Regions from separate parts of the Streptomyces sp. NPDC015532 genome, predicted to be linked through region 4. Evidence: riboswitches for the same ligand, from Rfam matches in the RefSeq annotation. Region 4 holds a riboswitch; each other region holds the start of a gene.

Region 1 (4,404 bases), on a different contig from region 4:
TCCCACGCTGATCCCCGGTCACCTGCCGGCCGGCGTGCATGTGGTCCTGCACTCCGAGAACGGCATCCTCGGGACAGGCCCCTACCCCACGGAAACGGAGGTCGATCCCGACCTCATCAACGCGGGCAAGGAGACCGTCACCGTCCTGCCCGGCGCGAGCTTCTTCGACTCCGCCCTCTCCTTCGGCATGATCCGAGGCGGCCACATCGACACAGCCGTGCTGGGTGCCCTGCAGATCTCGGCAGGGGGCGACCTCGCCAACTGGATGATCCCCGGCAAGATGGTCAAAGGCATGGGCGGAGCCATGGATCTCGTCCACGGCGCCCGCCGGGTCATCGTCCTCATGGAACACACCGCCAGGGACGGCAGCCCCAAGATCCTCAAGGAATGCACCCTCCCGCTCACGGGAGAACAGTGCGTGCACCGCGTGATCACCGACCTCGGCGTCCTCGACATCACCCCGGACGGCCTCGCCCTCGTCGAGACCGCCCCCGGCGTCACGATCGAGGACATCACTGCCCGCACGGATGCTCCGCTTCGTGTGGACAGCACCACAACTGTCTGCTGACGCAAACTGCTCGTCTCTTTCTCCTGGCTCCACGCTCCTGGCTCCTGGCTCCTGGCTCCTGGCTCCTGGCAGTACGTAGACAGGCGAGTGGCCGGACACATCGTGCCTGGTCACAACGCGCTAGCGCCGAACCCGGGGCATCCCCAGTCCGATCCAGGAGATGATCTCCCGCTGGATCTCGTTGTTGCCGCCACCGAAGGTGAAGATCACCGCCGATCGGTAGCCGCGTTCGAGTTCGCCGTGCAGGACGGTGCCGGCGGAGCCCTCCTTGAGGACACCGGGGACGGCGACGATCTCCATCAGCCAGGCGTACGCGTCCCGGCGCGCCTCGGAGCCGTACACCTTGACCGCGGAGGCGTCCTGCGGGGTGAGGGTGCCCTCCTGGACGGCGTTCACCATGCGCCAGTTGAGGAGCTTCATGGCGTCCAGCCTGGTGTGCGTACGGGCCAGGAGGCGGCGCACCCAGGGGAGGTCGACGACGCGGCGGCCGTCGGCGAGCTTGGTCCCCATGGCCCAGCGCTGGACGTCGTGCAGGGCGCGGATGGCCATGGTGCCGTGCGCGGCGAGGGTGACGCGTTCGTGGTTGAGCTGGTTGGTGATCAGCCGCCAGCCCTTGTTCTCCTCGCCGACCCGGCGCGTGGCGGGGACCCGGATGTTCTCGTAGTAGCTGGCGGTGGTGTCGTGCGAGGCGAGCGTGTTGATGACGGTGCACGAGTAGCCGGGGTCGGAAGTCGGCACGAGGAGCATGGTGATGCCCTTGTGCGGCGGGGCGTCCGGATCGGTGCGGACCGCGAGCCACACCCAGTCGGCCGTGTCGCCGTTGGTCGTCCAGATCTTCTGGCCGTCGACGGTGTAGTGGCCGGTCTCCTCGTCGCCCTCCCGCACGGCCCTGGTCCGCAGCGCGGCGAGGTCCGTCCCGGCGCCGGGCTCGCTGTAGCCGATCGCGAAGTCGATCTCGCCGGAGAGGACCTTCGGCAGGAAGTACGACTTCTGTTCCTCCGTGCCGAACCGCATGATCGTCGGCCCCACGGTGTTGAGCGCCATCAGCGGCAGCGGCACCCCGGCCTGGGCCGCCTCGTCGAAGAAGATGAACTGCTCCATCGGGCTCAGGCCCCGCCCGCCGTACTCCTTGGGCCAGCCGACCCCGAGCCAGCCGTCCGCGCCGAGCCGTCGGATCGTCTCGCGGTAGAAGCGCTTCTGCGCCCCCGGATCCGCGTAGCGCGCGTACGCGTTGTCCGGCACCAACTCGGCGAAGTAGAGACGAAGTTCGGTCCGCAACCGTTGCTGCTCCGGCGTGTATTCGAGATGCACGGCGCCTCCTGCCTCCCCGGGCCCGACCTGACGGCGCACACCGTAGAACGTGTTTCAGAAATTGGGAATGGCGATGACGCGGACGCCGGGGCGGTGGTGTGTGGCCGGGCGCGCCCTCTCATGCGAGGGGGCGGTGCCCGGTCGTGCGGGCACCGCCCCCTCGTGCGGGCCGGGTTTCCCAGGCCGTCGCGGGAATATCGTGGCTCGTACGTTCCCTGCCGCCGTCAGTGGCAGGGGAAACCGAGCAGGTGACGGGCGTCGTGGACCCATTCGTGGACGTTCTCGCCGGAGACGAGGGAGGTGGCGCCCTGTTCGGCGCCGACGAAGTAGAGCAGGACCAGCATCAGGATGCCGAAGAACGCCGCCCAGGGGGCGATCGCACCGATCGGCAGCTTGGCGGGTACGGCGGTGGGGGTGACGGTCGGCTGAACGACGGACTGCGCCATGGGCAGAACCTCCTGGGGAACTCGCGTCCCGTCTCGGTGGTGCACAGGACGACAGCCACGGGTCTGACTTGCCCGTGTCCGTCACCCCTGGCGGGAGTGACAGGTGCCGGGCTTACAGTGGCGCGACCGTGCCGGATTTCCACCGGGCTTCCGCCGAACCGTCGTCAATATCCACGTGACCGTACCGCGAAGCCGTATCCCGGCCAAGGGCGCACGCCCCGGCGCTCTGCGCGCCCCACCGCTCATGGAGCATGGCCTGGCGGCGACAACCGCCCTGCCGGGCCGGGGTGTTCGGCTCCGGGTCACGGTCCACGACGCACGCCCCAGGCCCGTCCACACGAGCCCGGCCCCTACAGCACGAGCCCGGCACGAGCCGGGTCCACGACACACGAGAGTGATGGCATGACCAGCCGAGTGTTCTTGATCTCCGCGGCGATCGGCGAGGCGCTGCGCGAGGCCCGCTTCGACGACGGCGGTAGTCCGGTGGACGCGTCGAGCCTGCGGGCCGCCCGGTCGGCGGCCGACGCGGGTGCCGTTCCGGCGGGCGCCCGGCTGTGGGTCTCCCCCACCACGCGATGCCGCCAGACCGCGGAGGCACTCGGGCTCGAAGGCGGCGTCGAGACGGCGGAGTTGGCCCCTCTCGATGTGGGCCGCTGGCGCGGGGCGACACTGGCCGAGGTGAGCGCGAAGGAGCCGGAGGCGGTGGCGCGCTGGCTCGCCGATCCCGCGTCGGCGCCGCACGACGGCGAGTCGGTGCGGGCGTTCTGCGACCGGGTGGCGGAACGCCTCGACAGGGCGGCGGGTCTCGACGGCCGAACCGTCGCCGTGGTGGAGCCCGAGGTCGTACGAGCCCTGGTGGTAAGGGCGTTGGGGGCACCAGAGGCGGCGTTCTGGCGCGTGGACGTGCCGCCGCTCACCGTCACGGAGTTGAGCGGGCGCGCGGGACGCTGGAACGTCCGCGCCGGACGCCCGCTCGCCGGACAGGCCTGACCCGGACGGCGTACGGGCTCAGCGCAGCATGGCGATGAAGTCCGTGCACGACCGGGCGCATTCACGACATTTCCGCGCGGCGGCCTCCGACCCGGGGCACGCGTCGAAGGCCTCGGCGCACTCCAGGCAGACGTCCCTGCACCACTCCAGCTGAGCGCGGACATCCCGCTCGCTCTGCCCCGGGTGACGGGACAGCACATGGCAGGTCGCCTCGCACACCTCCGCGCACAGGATGCCCGAACGCCGCGCGGCCTCCTGCTTCTTCGGCCCGTCGGGATTCATGAGGCTCGCGCGCAGCGCGGAACTCCTGGCGCATTCGGAACAGGCCCGGGCACACTCGAAACGGTCCTCAAGGAACCGGAAGAGCTCCTGCTGTGAAGTCGTCGTCACACCAGCCGGGTTGCCGGAGGGAGTCGGTTCAAACAGTGCGAGTCCGGGCCCTCACGCGCCGGCCGCCTCCCGGGAGATCTGCTCGAACTGCGCCCCCATGGCCTCGGAGAGCGCCTGAGCCGCCGACAACGGGCGCACCATCACCATGAGTTCGTCGATGCGTCCGTCCTCGTCGAAGTGCAGGAAGTCGCAGCCGTTGATCTCCTTGTCGCCGACCTTGGCCGTGAAGACCAACGCGTGGTCGCGGCCGTCGGCCCCGGCAATCTCACGGACGTAGCGGAAGTCGCTGAAGACACGCCAGACGCCGCGCAGGATGGCGGCGGTGATCGGCTTGCCCGGGTAGGGCTTGAAGGCGACGGGGCTGGTGAACACGACATCGTCGGCCAGCAGCTCCTCGACCGCGCCGAGGTCTCCTGCCTCCACGGCCTTGCGGAAGGAGTTCATTGCGACCACCTCTCATACTCAATTAATTGATTAGGTGCGGATAAGATTAGTCCTGTGGGCGGGGGCCGTCTAGCCTTGCGGGATGGCATTGCGCAACGCGGTACTGGCCTCGCTCCTGGAGGGCGAGGCGTCGGGCTACGACCTGGCCAAGGGATTCGACGCCTCGGTGGCCAACTTCTGGATGGCGACCCCGCAGCAGCTGTACCGGGAGCTCGACCGGATGGAGTCCGAGGGGCTCATCGAGGCCCGGCTCGT
Region 2 (4,404 bases), on a different contig from region 4:
ATCGTCGTGCGCGGGCACAACATCATGAAGGGCTACTACAACCGGCCCGAGGCGACCTCCGAGGTGCTGCGCGACGGCTGGTTCCGCACCGGGGACCTGGCCCGCCGGGACGCCGACGGATGGCTCTACGTCGTCGACCGCACCAAGGACCTGATCATCCGCGGCGGCTTCAACGTCTACCCGCGGGAGATCGAGGAGGTCCTGCTCACCCACCCCGCCGTGAGCACCGTGGCCGTCGTCGGGGTGCCGCACTCCACGCACGGCGAGGAGGTCAAGGCCTGCGTGGTCCTCTCCCCGGGCGCCGAACTCACCGGCGCGGAGCTGATCACATGGTCCAAGGAGCGGATGGCCGGCTACAAGTACCCGCGTCTGGTGGAGTTCCGCGACCAGCTGCCCACCAACGCCACGGGCAAGATCCTCAAGCGCGAACTGCGGGACGCGCCCACGGCCCCCTGAGGGACCCGCGACACCTCGCTTCCCTGACGGCGCCCCACCACGCGGCGGCCGGCGCGGTCGCCCGCTCGGCCGCCCTCGGGGGTTCAATCACCGGCCGGTTCCGTGAACTCATCACCTCCAGGGGCTACCCCGTGGCACCGCCCCGGCCGGAAGCTCTGGAGCGGACCTTGAAGAGGAGGACGTCATGACGTACACCGCACCACAGCCCGCACCACCGCCCGGGCCCCGAAGGAGGGCGAGGTGGGTCGCCGCTCCCGGCATCGCCTCCCCCGGCCCCGCCGCCCGGTCGGTGGCGGGCGGGCCCGGCCGTACGGTCCGGAGCGCGACCGGGGTGAGCCGATGAACGCCCCGGAAAGCGCCGACTACGTCGTCGTCGGAGCGGGGTCGGCCGGCGCCGCGCTCGCCGGCCGGCTGACCGGGAGCGGCCCGGCATCGGTCGTCCTCCTGGAAGCCGGCGGCCGGGACAAGAAGGCGGCCGTGCACATACCCGCGGCCTTCTCCCAGTTGTTCAGGACCGAGCTCGACTGGGACTACGCGACCGCCCCGCAGCCCGAGCTCTCCGGGCGCCCCGTCTACTGGCCCAGGGGCCGGATGCTCGGCGGCTCCTCCTCGATGAACGCGATGATGTGGGTGCGCGGGTTCGCCGCCGACTACGACGAGTGGGGGGATCTCTGCGGCACCGACTGGTCGTGGAAGGGCCTGCTGCCGTACTTCCGACGCACGGAGCAGGTCCTCGGGGCCACCGACCCGGACCACGGCCGCACCGGCCCCATGAGCGTCGAGCCGCAGCGCGACCCGAACCCGCACACGGCGGCCTTCCTCGACGCCGTCCGCGCGCTCGGCCACACCGTCGAGCCCGCCAACACCGCGACGCCCGACGGGTTCTCGCAGACCATGGTGAGCCAGCGGCGCGGCGCGCGGTGGAGCACCGCGGACGGCTATCTCAAGCCGGCCCGACGCCGCGCGAACCTGCGGGTCGTCACGGACGCGCAGGCCACTCGCGTGCTCTTCGAGGACCGGCGCGCCATCGGCGTCGAGTACGTCGCCGGGGGCGTCACCCGCACGGTGCTGGCCCGCCGCGAGGTCGTCCTGAGCGCGGGCGCCGTCAACACGCCCCAGCTGCTCATGCTGTCCGGCATCGGCGACGCCGGGCATCTGCGCGAGCGGGGCATCGAGGTGCTGGTCGACGCCCCGCAGGTCGGCGCCAACCTCACCGACCATCTCATCAGCGGCCTCGTCGCGGACGCCGCCGACCGGACCCTGTTCGCCGCCGAACGGCCTTCCGAGCTGGTGAAGTACCTGACCCGCCGCCGGGGGATGCTCACGTCGAACATCGGCGAGGCGTACGGATTCGTCCGCAGCCGGCCCGACCTCGAACTGCCCGACCTCGAAATCATCTTCGCCCCGGTGCCGTTCCTCGGTGAGGGTCTCGTCAAGGCGCCGGAGCACGGGCTGACCGTGGGCGCGATCCTGCTGCGCCCCGAGAGCACGGGTTCGGTCACCCTGGCCTCGGCGAACCCCTTCGCCAAGCCGGTCATCGACCCGCGCTATCTGACGGACCCGGACGGCGCCGACCGGGCGGCGCTGCTGGCCGGGCTCGGCGTCTGCGAGGAGATCATCGGCCGGCTCTCCGACCGGGGGCTGTCCACGGGCCGCTTCCTCATGCCGCCAGGGGCCGAGGACCTGCCCCGGGACCGGCGCGACGCGCTCGCCCTGACCGAACACTCCCACACGCTCTACCACCCCGTCGGAACGGCCCGGATGGGCCGCGACGACGCCTCTGTCGTGGACCCGTGGCTGCGGGTACGGGGAGTGCGGGGCCTGCGGGTGGCGGACGCCTCGGTCATGCCGACGATCATCCGGGGTCACACCAACGCCCCGTCCATCGTGATCGGGGAACGGGCGGCGGATCTGCTCACGGCGGACTGAGCCCGGCACACCGGTCCTGAGCACCGCGGCCTGTACTCACGGAGGTCGAGTTCCGCGAGGAGGCGGTCGGGAGCCCGCTCACTATCTCGGCAAGCTCGTCCCGGGCGGATGTCCGCGGCCACGGGGCGAGCCTGCTGGGCCGCCTCCCTCACGAACTCCCCCGGCCCTCTGCCGCCGGGGCCCCACCTCATCGCGTCCTCCGCGGCGGGGTGAAGACGTAGAGGTCGAGGATCTCGGGGCAGGGGGCGACGCCCGGGCCGCCGGCTTCCACCCAGGCGGCGATGTCCTCGGTGGCGTCGGGGTCGTTGACGAGGCCGAGCCAGACCGGGCGGGCGCCCGCGGCGCGTGCGGCGGCGGAGGGCTGGACGACGATCACGTTGGCGTGTTCGCACACGTCGAGGCAGGCCGCGATGCGTACCGGTGCGCTCTCGGCCAGGCGTGCCGTCTGCCGGGCGTGATCCACTCCGGTGACTTTCGGGCTTCCGCAGCAGCAGTCCCGGCAGACGACGATGCGGCACGGTGCCGGTTCGGCGGGCCCTCGTGTTGGCAGTCGGGAATCCGGGTGGCCCGCGGCGGCGGACTTCGTCGTGTCCTCGGTGTCGCTGTTCGGGCCGCCGCTGCCGGTGACCGGCTGGGCGGGTGTGAGGGGACGGGCGGGGGTGGGGAGCACAGGCGGACCTCGGGGTCGGGGCTCGTACGCGGAGCCTGGACTGCGGATGTCCTCCGCGCCGGGGCGCGAAGGTGCCAGCAGGTCTTCGGACTCGGGTTCGTCCGGACGAGGCGCCTTCCCGGTCTCCCAGTGGCTGGTGTGCCCCGCCCGTCCCCCTCACCGCTGCGCGTCAGTTCCGGATTCGCACCGGATTCCCTGGCCTCGGATGTGGCTCGACTGGCCTGATGAGGCTATCAAGCCCGTCGTACCGTCAGTTGGTGCGATCGGTCACCGGGTAGGGACAACGTCATCGGCGGTCAGATCGTCCTGCTCGACGCGATCGAGCGCCTCCTCGACTTCACCGCCGAGGACGGCAAGGAGTACCGGCCGGCCGACCGTGAACGGCTCGCCACGATCGTGGTCCGGCAGCGCGGCTGGCATCTCACCGAGGCACACCTGGAGTTCGACCGCGGACCGGTTCCCGCCGCCCTCGTCGACTTCGGGCTCTACTTCTTCCACTGCGCGCAGCGGCAGATCGACGCTGGGCACGGACCGTACTTCTATCTGCCGAAACTGGAGAACCGGTACGAGGCACGGCTGTGGAAAGACGTATTCATCACCGCGCAGAAGCTGCTGGGCATCCCTAGTGCTCTGACCACATAGGTTCGCCGCGTTGGTGGTCATGGCGGTTGGATGTGCGGTGACGTCCGTCCGATCGCTGGGGGTGTGGTGGCTGATCGTTCGTGTGCGCAGGTTGTCCGACCAGGAAGGGCAGAAGCTGCAGCAGATCGTGCTCCGTGGCAGCACCAGTACGGTGCGGTTCCGGCGGGCGATGATGCTGCTGGCCTCGGCCGGCGGGAACCGGGTGCCGGTGATCGCGAAGCTGGTGCAGGCCGACGAGGACACCGTCCGGGATGTGATCCACAGGTTCAACGAGATCGGCCTGGCCTGCCTGGACCCTCGGTGGGCGGGAGGCCGTCCCCGCCTGCTCAGCCTGGCCTGGGCGACCGAGGCGTTCCGGCTGACCACCGGCGGCGTACGACCGGACACCCAGATCCACACCCACATGTGCTACGCCGAGTTCGGGGACATCGTCCAGGCCATCGACGACCTCGACGCCGACGTCATCAGTCTCGAAGCCGCCCGCTCGCGCATGCAGGTGGCTCGTGAACTCGCGGCGCACGGCTACCCCCGCGAGGCGGGACCCGGCGTGTACGACATCCACTCCCCGCGCGTACCGGACAGCGACGAGGTCGCCGCACTGCTGCGTACCGGGCTGAAGACCATTCCCGCCGAGCGGTTGTGGGTCAACCCCGACTGCGGTCTGAAGACCCGTGGCTGGCCCGAGACCCGGGCGTCCCTGGAGAACC
Region 3 (4,404 bases), on a different contig from region 4:
TCGTCGATGCCGAGTCCGTGCCGGAAGGGCAGGACGCCGTAGGAGCGCCGTCCGGTCAGGCCGTGCAGCATGTCGAGACCGGGCTCCAGCAGACTGACGTCGCCCCGGAACTTGTTGACGAGGAAGCCGGCGACGAGCGCCTGGTCCTCGGGCGACAGCAGCGCGACCGTCCCGAAGAACGAGGCGAACACCCCGCCCCGGTCGATGTCCCCGACGACCAGCACGGGAAGCCCCGCGTTCCGCGCCACCCCCATGTTCACGATGTCGGTGCGCCGCAGATTGATCTCGGCCGGGCTGCCGGCTCCTTCACAGATCACCGCGTCATACGTGCCCCGCAACTGGGCCAGACAGTCGAGGACGGTCGCCAGGAGTGCTTCCTGACGCCCCCCGCGCAGCCTGTCCCCGGGGGACGCGGCGGACCCGGCGGACGCTTCGGCCGACGGCGGCCGCTCCGCGGGCCCGGCCGTTCCGAAGAACCCGCGCGCGCTCATCTCGCCCACCGGCCTGCCCATCAGGACGACCTGACTGGTGCGGTCGCCGCCCGGCTTGAGGAGCACGGGATTCATCAGCGCGGTCGGCTCCACGCGGGCGGCCTGCGCCTGCATGGCCTGCGCCCGCCCGATCTCGGCGCCCTCGCGCGTCACGAACGAGTTCAGGGACATGTTCTGCGCCTTGAAGGGCGCGACCTTGACCCCCTGGCGCGCCAGCCACCGGCAGATCCCGGCGGTCACGACACTTTTGCCGGCGTCCGAGGTGGTCCCGGCGATCAGCAGCCCGCCGCTCATGCGGTGCGCCCCTTCCTGATGGACGAAACCCGTCCGGTTCCGGTGAGCAGAACCCGTCCGGCGGCGCTCACGCCGAGCGCGAGCCAGCCGACGCGCCGGGAGAGCCGTACGGCCCGTTCGATGTCGTGGACGTGCACGGCGCGCCCCGCGCCGTTGAGCACGGGCCGGTGCTCGACCCGACCGCCGTACGCGAGGGTGCCGCCGAGCCGCACGCCGAGCGCGCCCGCGAACGAGGCCTCCACGGGCCCGGCGTTGGGGCTCGGATGCTTGCGGGCGTCCGCCCGCCAGGCGCGTACGGCACCGCGCGGGTCGGATCCGGCCACGGCCGCGAGGACGGCGGTCAGCCGGGCCCCGGGCCAGCCGGCGAGGTCGTCGAGCCGGGCGGAGGCCCAGCCGTAGCGCCGGTGGCGGGGGGATTTGTGCCCGACCATCGCGTCGAGCGTGTTCACGGCGCGGAAGGCGACGAGTCCCGGCACACCGGCGACGGCACCCCAGACCAGAGCGCCCACGACGGCGTCGGAGGTGTTCTCGGCGACGGACTCGACGACGGCGCGCGCGACGCCGTCGGCGTCCAGCGCCTGCGGATCGCGTCCGCACAGATGCGGCAGCCGCTCCCTGGCCACGTCGAGGTCACCGGCCGCGAGGGCACCGCCGACCGCCCGCGCCTCGCGGCCGAGGGAGGTTCCTCCGACGACGGCCCAGGTGGCGGCGGCGGTCAGGGCGACGGAGGCGGTACGTGAGCCGCGTACGCCACGGCTCGCGAGCGCGGCGAGTCCGGTGGCCCCGCCGACACAGACGGCGGTGTGCAGGGCGCCCCACCCGCGGTGGTCCCGCCACAGTGTCCGCTCCACGGCCGCGGCGGCCCGCCCGAACGCGGCGACCGGATGCCCTCGGCGGGGATCGCCGAGCAGCAGGTCGCCGAGAAGGCCGGCGGCGGCGCCGTACGCGAAGACGCGATCGGCACGCACGGGGTCAGCCGGCCGTGGGGTGGAGCGGAACCCTTGTACTCAGCGGAACGGGCAACGGGCAGCCGCGCATGGCGATATGTCCTCACTCAGGGTGTCCACGCCCTGGTTCGACGAGACCGGCGGTGAGAGTTCCTGGCTCCCGGGGAGTTTCTTCCCCGATGACAGTGGCGGGACCGCGCCGGATTCGCACCGGCTTCCTCTCATGCCGCCGTACTTGGCTCCGGCAGTCCACCACGGGGTGAGAACGGCCGTCAACTGGCTGTTGACCTGCGGAGGGACAGTGTGCGCAGGCCCACATACGCGCGGGGGCGGGACGGCATACGCGTGGGGTGCGGGACGGTGATCCGTCCCGCACCCCACGCGCGGTACCGCTCGGCGCAGCCCGGTTCCGGGCGGCGCCTGCCGGGCTACTTGGTGATGATCAGGGAGATGCCGTAGGCCACCGCCGCGGCGCAGGCCGCGAAGCAGACGTACGCGCCGGTGGCCGCCGCGACCGCGGAACCGCCCTGGGCGGACTCCTTCTTGGAGAGGCCGGCGACACCGAGGGTGAAGAGGGCGACGAGGGCCACGGTCACTCCGAGGCTGACCCCGAAGACGGACCCGAGGGCGGACCAGTCGATGCTCATGCTGTTTCTTCCTTCGGTTCTCAGGCCACTCGGGACGGCGCCGGCGGGTTCACCGCGGGCTCGACCGGAGCCGGGATGGTGGCCGTGAGGCCATCGGCCACGGTGCCGGCCGGGGGCGGGGTGACGGCGGCGATGGCCTGGGTCACCACACCGGCGGGCTCCTCGGTGTCGTTCACGTTGTTGTGGTCGATCACCTCGCGGCGCGAGCGGCGCCAGATCGCGAAGCTCGAACCGACCAGGAAGACGGCGACCAGCGTGGTGCCCCAGGCGCCGAAACCGGTCACCCATTCGGCGAGCGCGCCGACCAGGGCGGCGGCGGGCAGCGTGAGGACCCAGGCGACGACCATGCGCTTGGCGGTGGACCAGCGGACCACACCGCCCTTGCGGCCGAGACCGGCGCCCATCACGGACCCGGAGACCGAGTGCGTGGTGGAGAGGGAGAAACCGATGTGCGAGGAGGCCAGGATGACCGTCGCCGCGCTGGTCTGGGCGGCGAAGCCCTGCTGCGGCTGGAGGTCGGTCAGGCCCTTGCCCATCGTGCGGATGATGCGCCAGCCACCCAGGTAGGTGCCGAGCGCGATGGCCAGACCGGCGGAGAGGATGACCCAGACCGGCGGGTCGGAGTCGGGAGCGACGGCGCCACCGGCGACCAGGGCCAGGGTGATGATGCCCATCGTCTTCTGCGCGTCGTTGGTGCCGTGGGCCAGCGAGACCAGGCCCGCGGAGGCTATCTGGCCGGCGCGGTAACCCTTCTTGCTCGCCTTGGTGTCCTTGCCGCCGCTGAGCTTGTACGACAGCCGGGTGGCGAGCATCGCGGCCAGACCGGCGACGATCGGGGCGGCGACGGCGGGCAGAAGCACCTTGCCGACCAGGACGTCACCGTGCACGGCGCCGGTACCGGCGGAGGCGATGGTGGCGCCGACCAGGCCGCCCATGAGGGCGTGCGAGGAACTGGACGGGAGTCCGACGAGCCACGTCACCAGGTTCCAGAGGATCGCGCCGACGAGGGCGGCGAAGATCACTTCTGGCTGGATGCCGGATTCATCGACGAGGCCTTTGGAGATCGTGTTGGCGACCTCCACCGAGAGGAAGGCGCCGACAAGGTTCAGGGCGGCGGACATGGCCACCGCGACCTTGGGCTTGAGTGCGCCGGTCGAGATGGTGGTGGCCATCGCGTTGGCGGTGTCGTGGAAACCGTTCGTGAAATCGAACACGAGAGCGGTGACGATCACGATTCCGAGGAGGAGCGTGATGTGTTCCATTTACCCAGGCTTCTGTTGGACGTCAGTGGCAGGGGGACCGTAGGCAACCTGGGTGAACGGAAGGTGAACTGGGTCGGACCTGATGGTGTCCCGAACAGCGGATCGTCATTCCGCTTGTGTCGGCGGGTGGTTCGCCGAGTTCGAACGGATGCGGAATTCCGTACTCCGCTTGGGGTCGGAGCTCCGGGTGGACCGTCCCGGTCGAGGCGGGTTTGAGTCGTGAGATCCCGGTCACCCGCAGGCTGTGGCCGTGGTCACGGCGTCCGGAGGCCCGAAGGGGCCGCCCCGCGGATGGCGGCCGGGCGTCAGCGGGTCGTAGCAGCCCGACCACGGGGTGTGATCCGCGGTAAATGTCCGATCGGGGCGCCGTCGGCGTTCCGTCGATGTGATGTGATGTAAATCACATACAACCGAGGGCCGTTGACGGTCGGCACCCGCCCCGAAGCCCGCTCGCGCGAGGTGCGCGGAAAGCGGTGCCTGGCAGGATCGCGTCATGACTGAGCCGCACCGGGACGCACGGGACGGGCACGAGCACGCACGGACGACGGACGAGCCCCACGAACGCGACGGGCCGGGCGCTCGGGGCACCCTGCGGCGGGCCTGGGGCGAACTGGTCTCCACGGCCCGGCGCACGGTCGCCGACGGACTGGTCGTCGGCACCTCGGGCAACGTCTCCGTCCGCGTCGGAGACACCGTCCTGGTCACGCCCACGGGCGTGCCCTACGACCGGCTGACCGACGACGACATCGTCGGTGTCGGCCTC
Region 4 (4,404 bases):
GCGGGAAGGCCCGGCGGATCGGCGTCAGCGGGGTGCCCGGCGTGGGCAAGTCGACGTTCATCGACGCGTTCGGCACCATGCTGACGTCGCTGGGGCACCGGGTCGCGGTGCTGGCTGTCGACCCGTCCTCCACCCGTACGGGCGGCTCGATCCTCGGCGACAAGACCCGTATGGAGCGCCTCGCCGTGGACCCGGCCGCGTTCATCCGCCCCTCCCCCACCGCCGGCACGCTCGGCGGGGTGGCGAAGGCGACCCGCGAGTCGATCGTGGTGATGGAGGCGGCCGGCTACGACGTGGTGCTGGTGGAGACCGTCGGCGTCGGCCAGTCGGAGACCGCGGTCGCGAACATGGTCGACTCCTTCCTTCTGCTGACGCTGGCCCGCACCGGGGACCAGTTGCAGGGCATCAAGAAGGGTGTCCTGGAGCTGGCCGACGTGATCGCCGTCAACAAGGCGGACGGTCCGCACGAGCGCGACGCCCAGTCCGCCGCGCGTGAACTGGCGGGCGCACTGCGGCTGATGCACGGCAAGGACGCGGCCTGGACGCCGCCGGTGCTGAGTTGCAGCGCCCGTGAGTCGGCCGGTCTGGACACCCTGTGGGACCGTCTGGAACAGCACCGCACGCTGCTCGACTCGACCGGCGCTCTCGCCGAGAAGCGCCGTGACCAGCAGGTGGACTGGACCTGGACGATGGTCCGGGACGAGCTCCTCGGCCGCCTGCGCTCCGATCAGGCCGTACGCGCGCTCGCACCCGGCCTCGAACGGCAGGTACGCGAGGGCGGGTTGACGGCCACACTCGCGGCGGAACGGATTCTGAAGGTGTTCGGCGGCGAAGGCCGCTGAGTCGGACGGCGGTGGCGGGGCAGGTCGGAGCCCGGCCACCGCTCAGGACCGCGGTGACCCGCGACGGACCCGGCTCCCCGCCGCGGCCCTCCGCGTCCCGCAGAGAAGGCGACGGGCCCCCCGGAAGACTTCCGGGGGGCCTGTCGCGTATCCAGGGTTCAGTTCGCGGCCGGGACCGACCGGCCCGAAGGGGCCTTCGCGGGACGGGGGTTGAGCATCCGTTCGGCCAACTCTCCGAAGACCAGGCCGAATCCGCCCCACAGGACGGTCTGGATGGCCAGCGCGGAGAGCCTGAACCGCCACAGGAGGGTGGCCGGGAAGTCCCCCGGCACCTCGTTGACGACGGGCAGGAAGGCGTAGGCCAGGCCGACCGCCGCGATGAAGGCGGCCACCGCGACCAGGGTGGCGTACCAGGTGCCCAGGCCGGGCGCGAGGCGCTTGCCGAGGAGGGTGGCCCCCACGGCCAGGAGCACGCTGAGGACCATCATCAGGAAGTAGAGGGTGGTCCGCTTGCCGATGGTGTCGGGGTCGCCGACCGACGGCGGGTTGGCCGGATACTTCAGGAAAGGCACGACGTACACGGCGAGGAGCGCGGTCCCGGACAGCAGGAGCGCGGTCGCGCGGGCGCCGAAGCGGCCCACGCGGCCGAGTGCGAAGCAGTAGGCGAGCGCGGCGATCCCGCCGAAGGCGACGCCGTAGATCAGGACGCCGGTGGCGAGACCGGCGGTGGACTGGAGGCTGCGGGAGACGAGTTCGACCTCGTGCCCGTGCTCGTGGGCGTGGGCCTCCTCGAAGCCGATGGCGCTGTCGACACTCGGTTCACCGAGCAAGTAGGCGACGACCAGGGCGAGTACACCGGCCGCGAGGCCGGCGAGCATGCCGCGTACGAGGAGGCTTCTGACTGTTGCCGAGTTCATGGTGTGTGCCGTCCCTCGCGTCAGTGGCAGGGGAAACCGAGCAGGTGGCGGGCGTCGTGCACCCACTCGTGGACGTCCTCGCCGGAGACGACGGCGGTGGCGCCCTGTTCGGCGCCGACGAAGTACAGCAGAACCAGCATCAGGATGCCGAAGAACGCCGCCCAGGGGACGATCGCACCGATCGGCAGCTTGGCGGGAAGGGCGGGGGTGGTGGCTGTCGGCGGAGCGACGGTCTGCGCCATGGCAGAACCTCCTCGGGAGTTCGCGTCCCATCTCGGTGGTGCACAGGATGACGCCTACGGGTCTGACTCACGGGCGCCCAGCGTGGCTGGGACGTCTCGTTCACAGTGGCGCGACCGTGCCGGATTTCCGCCGGCTTCCGTCTTGACGTCATCGATATCGGACCGACCGTACCGCGTGGCGCGTACCTGGCCAAGACCACGCCGACCGGGGTGATCTTCCTCTCGTCCCAGGTGACGCGCCTGTCCTCAGTCCTGCCGCGCCGCGGTGTCCCCGCCGGTGGCGGACTCGCCTTCGGGCAGCCCGAGTTCATGCTCGCCGAGGGGGGAGAAGAAGCGCTCGACGTCGGCGTCGGTGACCTCGGCGAGCGTGGCGGGGGACCAGCGCGGCTCGCGGTCCTTGTCGATGATCTGGGCCCGGACGCCCTCGACGAGGTCGGGTGCGGACAGGGCAGCGCAGGAGACGCGGTACTCCTGGTCCAGAACGCGCTCCAGCGATCCGAGCCGCCGGGCCCGGCGCAGACTGGCCAGGGTGACCTTCAGGGCGGTGGGCGAGTTGCCGAGGAGGATCTCCGCCGTCTCCTTGGCGGCCGGTTCGTCCGCCGCCAGCAGCCGCCGGATGATCTCCTCGACCGTGCCGGCGCTGTAGCAGGCGTCGATCCACTCGCGCCGCTCCGCGAGTTCCGCCGGTGGCGCGGGACGGGCGTGCGCGGCCACGGCCTCCGGTACGGGCCGGTCCGCGAGGTCGGACACGAACCGCCGGAGTGAGGAGGACGGCAGATGGTGGTCGGCGAGGCCGCACAGCAGCGCGTCGCCGGCGCCGAAGGAGGCGCCCGTCAGGGCGAGATGGGTGCCGAGTTCGCCCGGGGCGAGGGCGAGCAGGCGGGTGCCGCCGACGTCGGGGACGAAACCGATGCCGGTCTCGGGCATGGCGACGCGCGAGCGCTCGGTGACGATCCGGACGCTGCCGTGCGCGGAGACACCGACGCCGCCGCCCATGACGATGCCGTCCATGACCGCCACGTACGGCTTGGGGTAGCGGGCGATACGGGCGTTGAGGTGGTACTCGTCGCGCCAGAAGGCGGCGGACGCGGTGCCGTCCCCGTCGCGCGCGTCGTCGTGGACGACGCGGATGTCGCCGCCCGCGCACAGCCCGCGTTCGCCCGCACCGGTGATGACCACGCTCTCGACGGCCGGATCGTGTTCCCAGGCGGTGAGCGCCTGGTCGATGCGGCGCACCATCGCGTGGTTCAGGGCGTTCAGGGCCCTGGGCCGGTTGAGGGTGATGTGGGCGGCCCGTCCCTCGGTGCGCAGCAGGACGGATTCCCCGGCGGCGCCCGGTGCCTCGGTGCCGCTCATCGGAACGCCTCCGTCAGGCGGCGGGCCACGATGACGCGCATGATCTCGGTGCTTCCTTCCACGGGCCGGTCGCGTCGCAGGTCACGACGTTCTCCTCGCTACCGTACCCACCGGGTCATCGAACGGCCCGGGCCGTCAGCCCTCTTCCCCGTCCCGCAGCACGTACAGGCCCGGCAGGTTGACCACGATCGCCTCCTGGGTGCTGCGGGCGATGACCACGACGGCCTCCTCGGCGGGGTCCGGGTTCTCCTCGCGGTGCGGCACGAACGGCGGCACGAAGATGTAGTCACCGGGTGAGGTGCGCAGCCGCAGTTCCTCGGGCGTTTCCCCCGAGTCGTCGAGGAACACGAACTCGGGGTGTCCGCTGACCACGTAGATGGCGGTCTCGGAGGCTCCGTGGTGGTGGTCCGAGGAGGCGGTGGAGGGGGCGACGTGGGTCTGGCCCATCCACAGCTTCTCGGAACCGACGGTGGTGCCGCTGACGGCGGCGAATCGGCGCATGCCACCGGACTGCGCCGTGTCGCCGTCGAGGGCGTCGGCGCGGACGTGGTGCAGGCGGGTGCGCAGGGGGCCTACGGACCGCCCTTCGGCGTCCGGGAGATGGGGGTGGAAACCTTCGCCGGGGGTTGTCGACGGCTCGCTCATGAAGGGGGACGCTAGAGCGGCCCGGAAAAGGATGTCAAGAGGTATCCATTGCGCTTCACCTGCGGCAATGTTCCCGCAATGTACGTGGGGAACCGGTGGAGACCCCGCCGGCGCACCCCTGGTCGGGCATCATGGGCCCATGCATATCTCCGCGAAGGCGGACTACGCCACGCGAGCTCTGCTGGAGCTCGCCCGCGAACCGGCCCGCCCGCTCACCTGTGAGGCCATAGCCTCCTCGCAGCATGTTCCGTTCCGCTTCCTGAAGTCCGTGGTGGGCGAGTTGCGCCGGGCCGGCCTGGTACGCAGTCAACGCGGCTGCGAGGGCGGGTACTGGCTCGGCCGGCCCGCCGACGAGATCACCCTGCTGGACGTCGTACGCGCCGTGGACGGTGAGCTGATCAC

Evidence for each region. Region 4 has a riboswitch for cobalamin ahead of ACF07B_RS24360 (CbtB-domain containing protein). Riboswitches for the same ligand answer to the same signal wherever they lie in the genome.
Region 1: linked by a shared signal. The riboswitch ahead of ACF07B_RS31565 (CbtB-domain containing protein) and the one ahead of ACF07B_RS24360 (CbtB-domain containing protein) in region 4 are both predicted to bind cobalamin.
Region 2: linked by a shared signal. The riboswitch ahead of ACF07B_RS21070 ((2Fe-2S) ferredoxin domain-containing protein) and the one ahead of ACF07B_RS24360 (CbtB-domain containing protein) in region 4 are both predicted to bind cobalamin.
Region 3: linked by a shared signal. The riboswitch ahead of ACF07B_RS06210 (cobalamin biosynthesis protein) and the one ahead of ACF07B_RS24360 (CbtB-domain containing protein) in region 4 are both predicted to bind cobalamin.

The regions. Positions count from the first base shown of each region.
Region 1 covers NZ_JBIBSY010000013.1:165,216-169,619, reverse strand. The annotation lists gene ACF07B_RS31575 (CoA transferase subunit B) at 1-568, shown strand, start outside; gene ACF07B_RS31570 (acyl-CoA dehydrogenase family protein) at 689-1,879, opposite strand; gene ACF07B_RS31565 (CbtB-domain containing protein) at 2,104-2,325, opposite strand; cobalamin riboswitch at 2,362-2,523, opposite strand; gene ACF07B_RS31560 (histidine phosphatase family protein) at 2,728-3,315, shown strand; gene ACF07B_RS31555 (ferredoxin) at 3,334-3,705, opposite strand; gene ACF07B_RS31550 (nuclear transport factor 2 family protein) at 3,757-4,149, opposite strand; gene ACF07B_RS31545 (PadR family transcriptional regulator) at 4,232-4,404, shown strand, end outside.
Region 2 covers NZ_JBIBSY010000006.1:179,698-184,101, forward strand. The annotation lists gene ACF07B_RS21060 (long-chain fatty acid--CoA ligase) at 1-456, shown strand, start outside; gene ACF07B_RS21065 (GMC family oxidoreductase) at 796-2,385, shown strand; gene ACF07B_RS21070 ((2Fe-2S) ferredoxin domain-containing protein) at 2,573-2,935, opposite strand; cobalamin riboswitch at 3,114-3,291, opposite strand; partial or broken gene ACF07B_RS21075 (malate synthase A) at 3,323-3,679, shown strand; gene ACF07B_RS21080 (helix-turn-helix domain-containing protein) at 3,717-4,404, shown strand, end outside.
Region 3 covers NZ_JBIBSY010000001.1:1,453,383-1,457,786, forward strand. The annotation lists gene ACF07B_RS06205 (cobyric acid synthase) at 1-785, opposite strand, end outside; gene ACF07B_RS06210 (cobalamin biosynthesis protein) at 782-1,753, opposite strand; cobalamin riboswitch at 1,859-2,002, opposite strand; gene ACF07B_RS06215 (hypothetical protein) at 2,161-2,379, opposite strand; gene ACF07B_RS06220 (anion permease) at 2,400-3,641, opposite strand; gene ACF07B_RS06225 (class II aldolase/adducin family protein) at 4,135-4,404, shown strand, end outside.
Region 4 covers NZ_JBIBSY010000008.1:177,981-182,384, reverse strand. The annotation lists gene meaB (methylmalonyl Co-A mutase-associated GTPase MeaB) at 1-842, shown strand, start outside; gene ACF07B_RS24365 (CbtA family protein) at 1,001-1,759, opposite strand; gene ACF07B_RS24360 (CbtB-domain containing protein) at 1,780-2,001, opposite strand; cobalamin riboswitch at 2,042-2,187, opposite strand; gene ACF07B_RS24355 (enoyl-CoA hydratase/isomerase family protein) at 2,248-3,357, opposite strand; gene ACF07B_RS24350 (cupin domain-containing protein) at 3,493-4,002, opposite strand; gene ACF07B_RS24345 (RrF2 family transcriptional regulator) at 4,142-4,404, shown strand, end outside.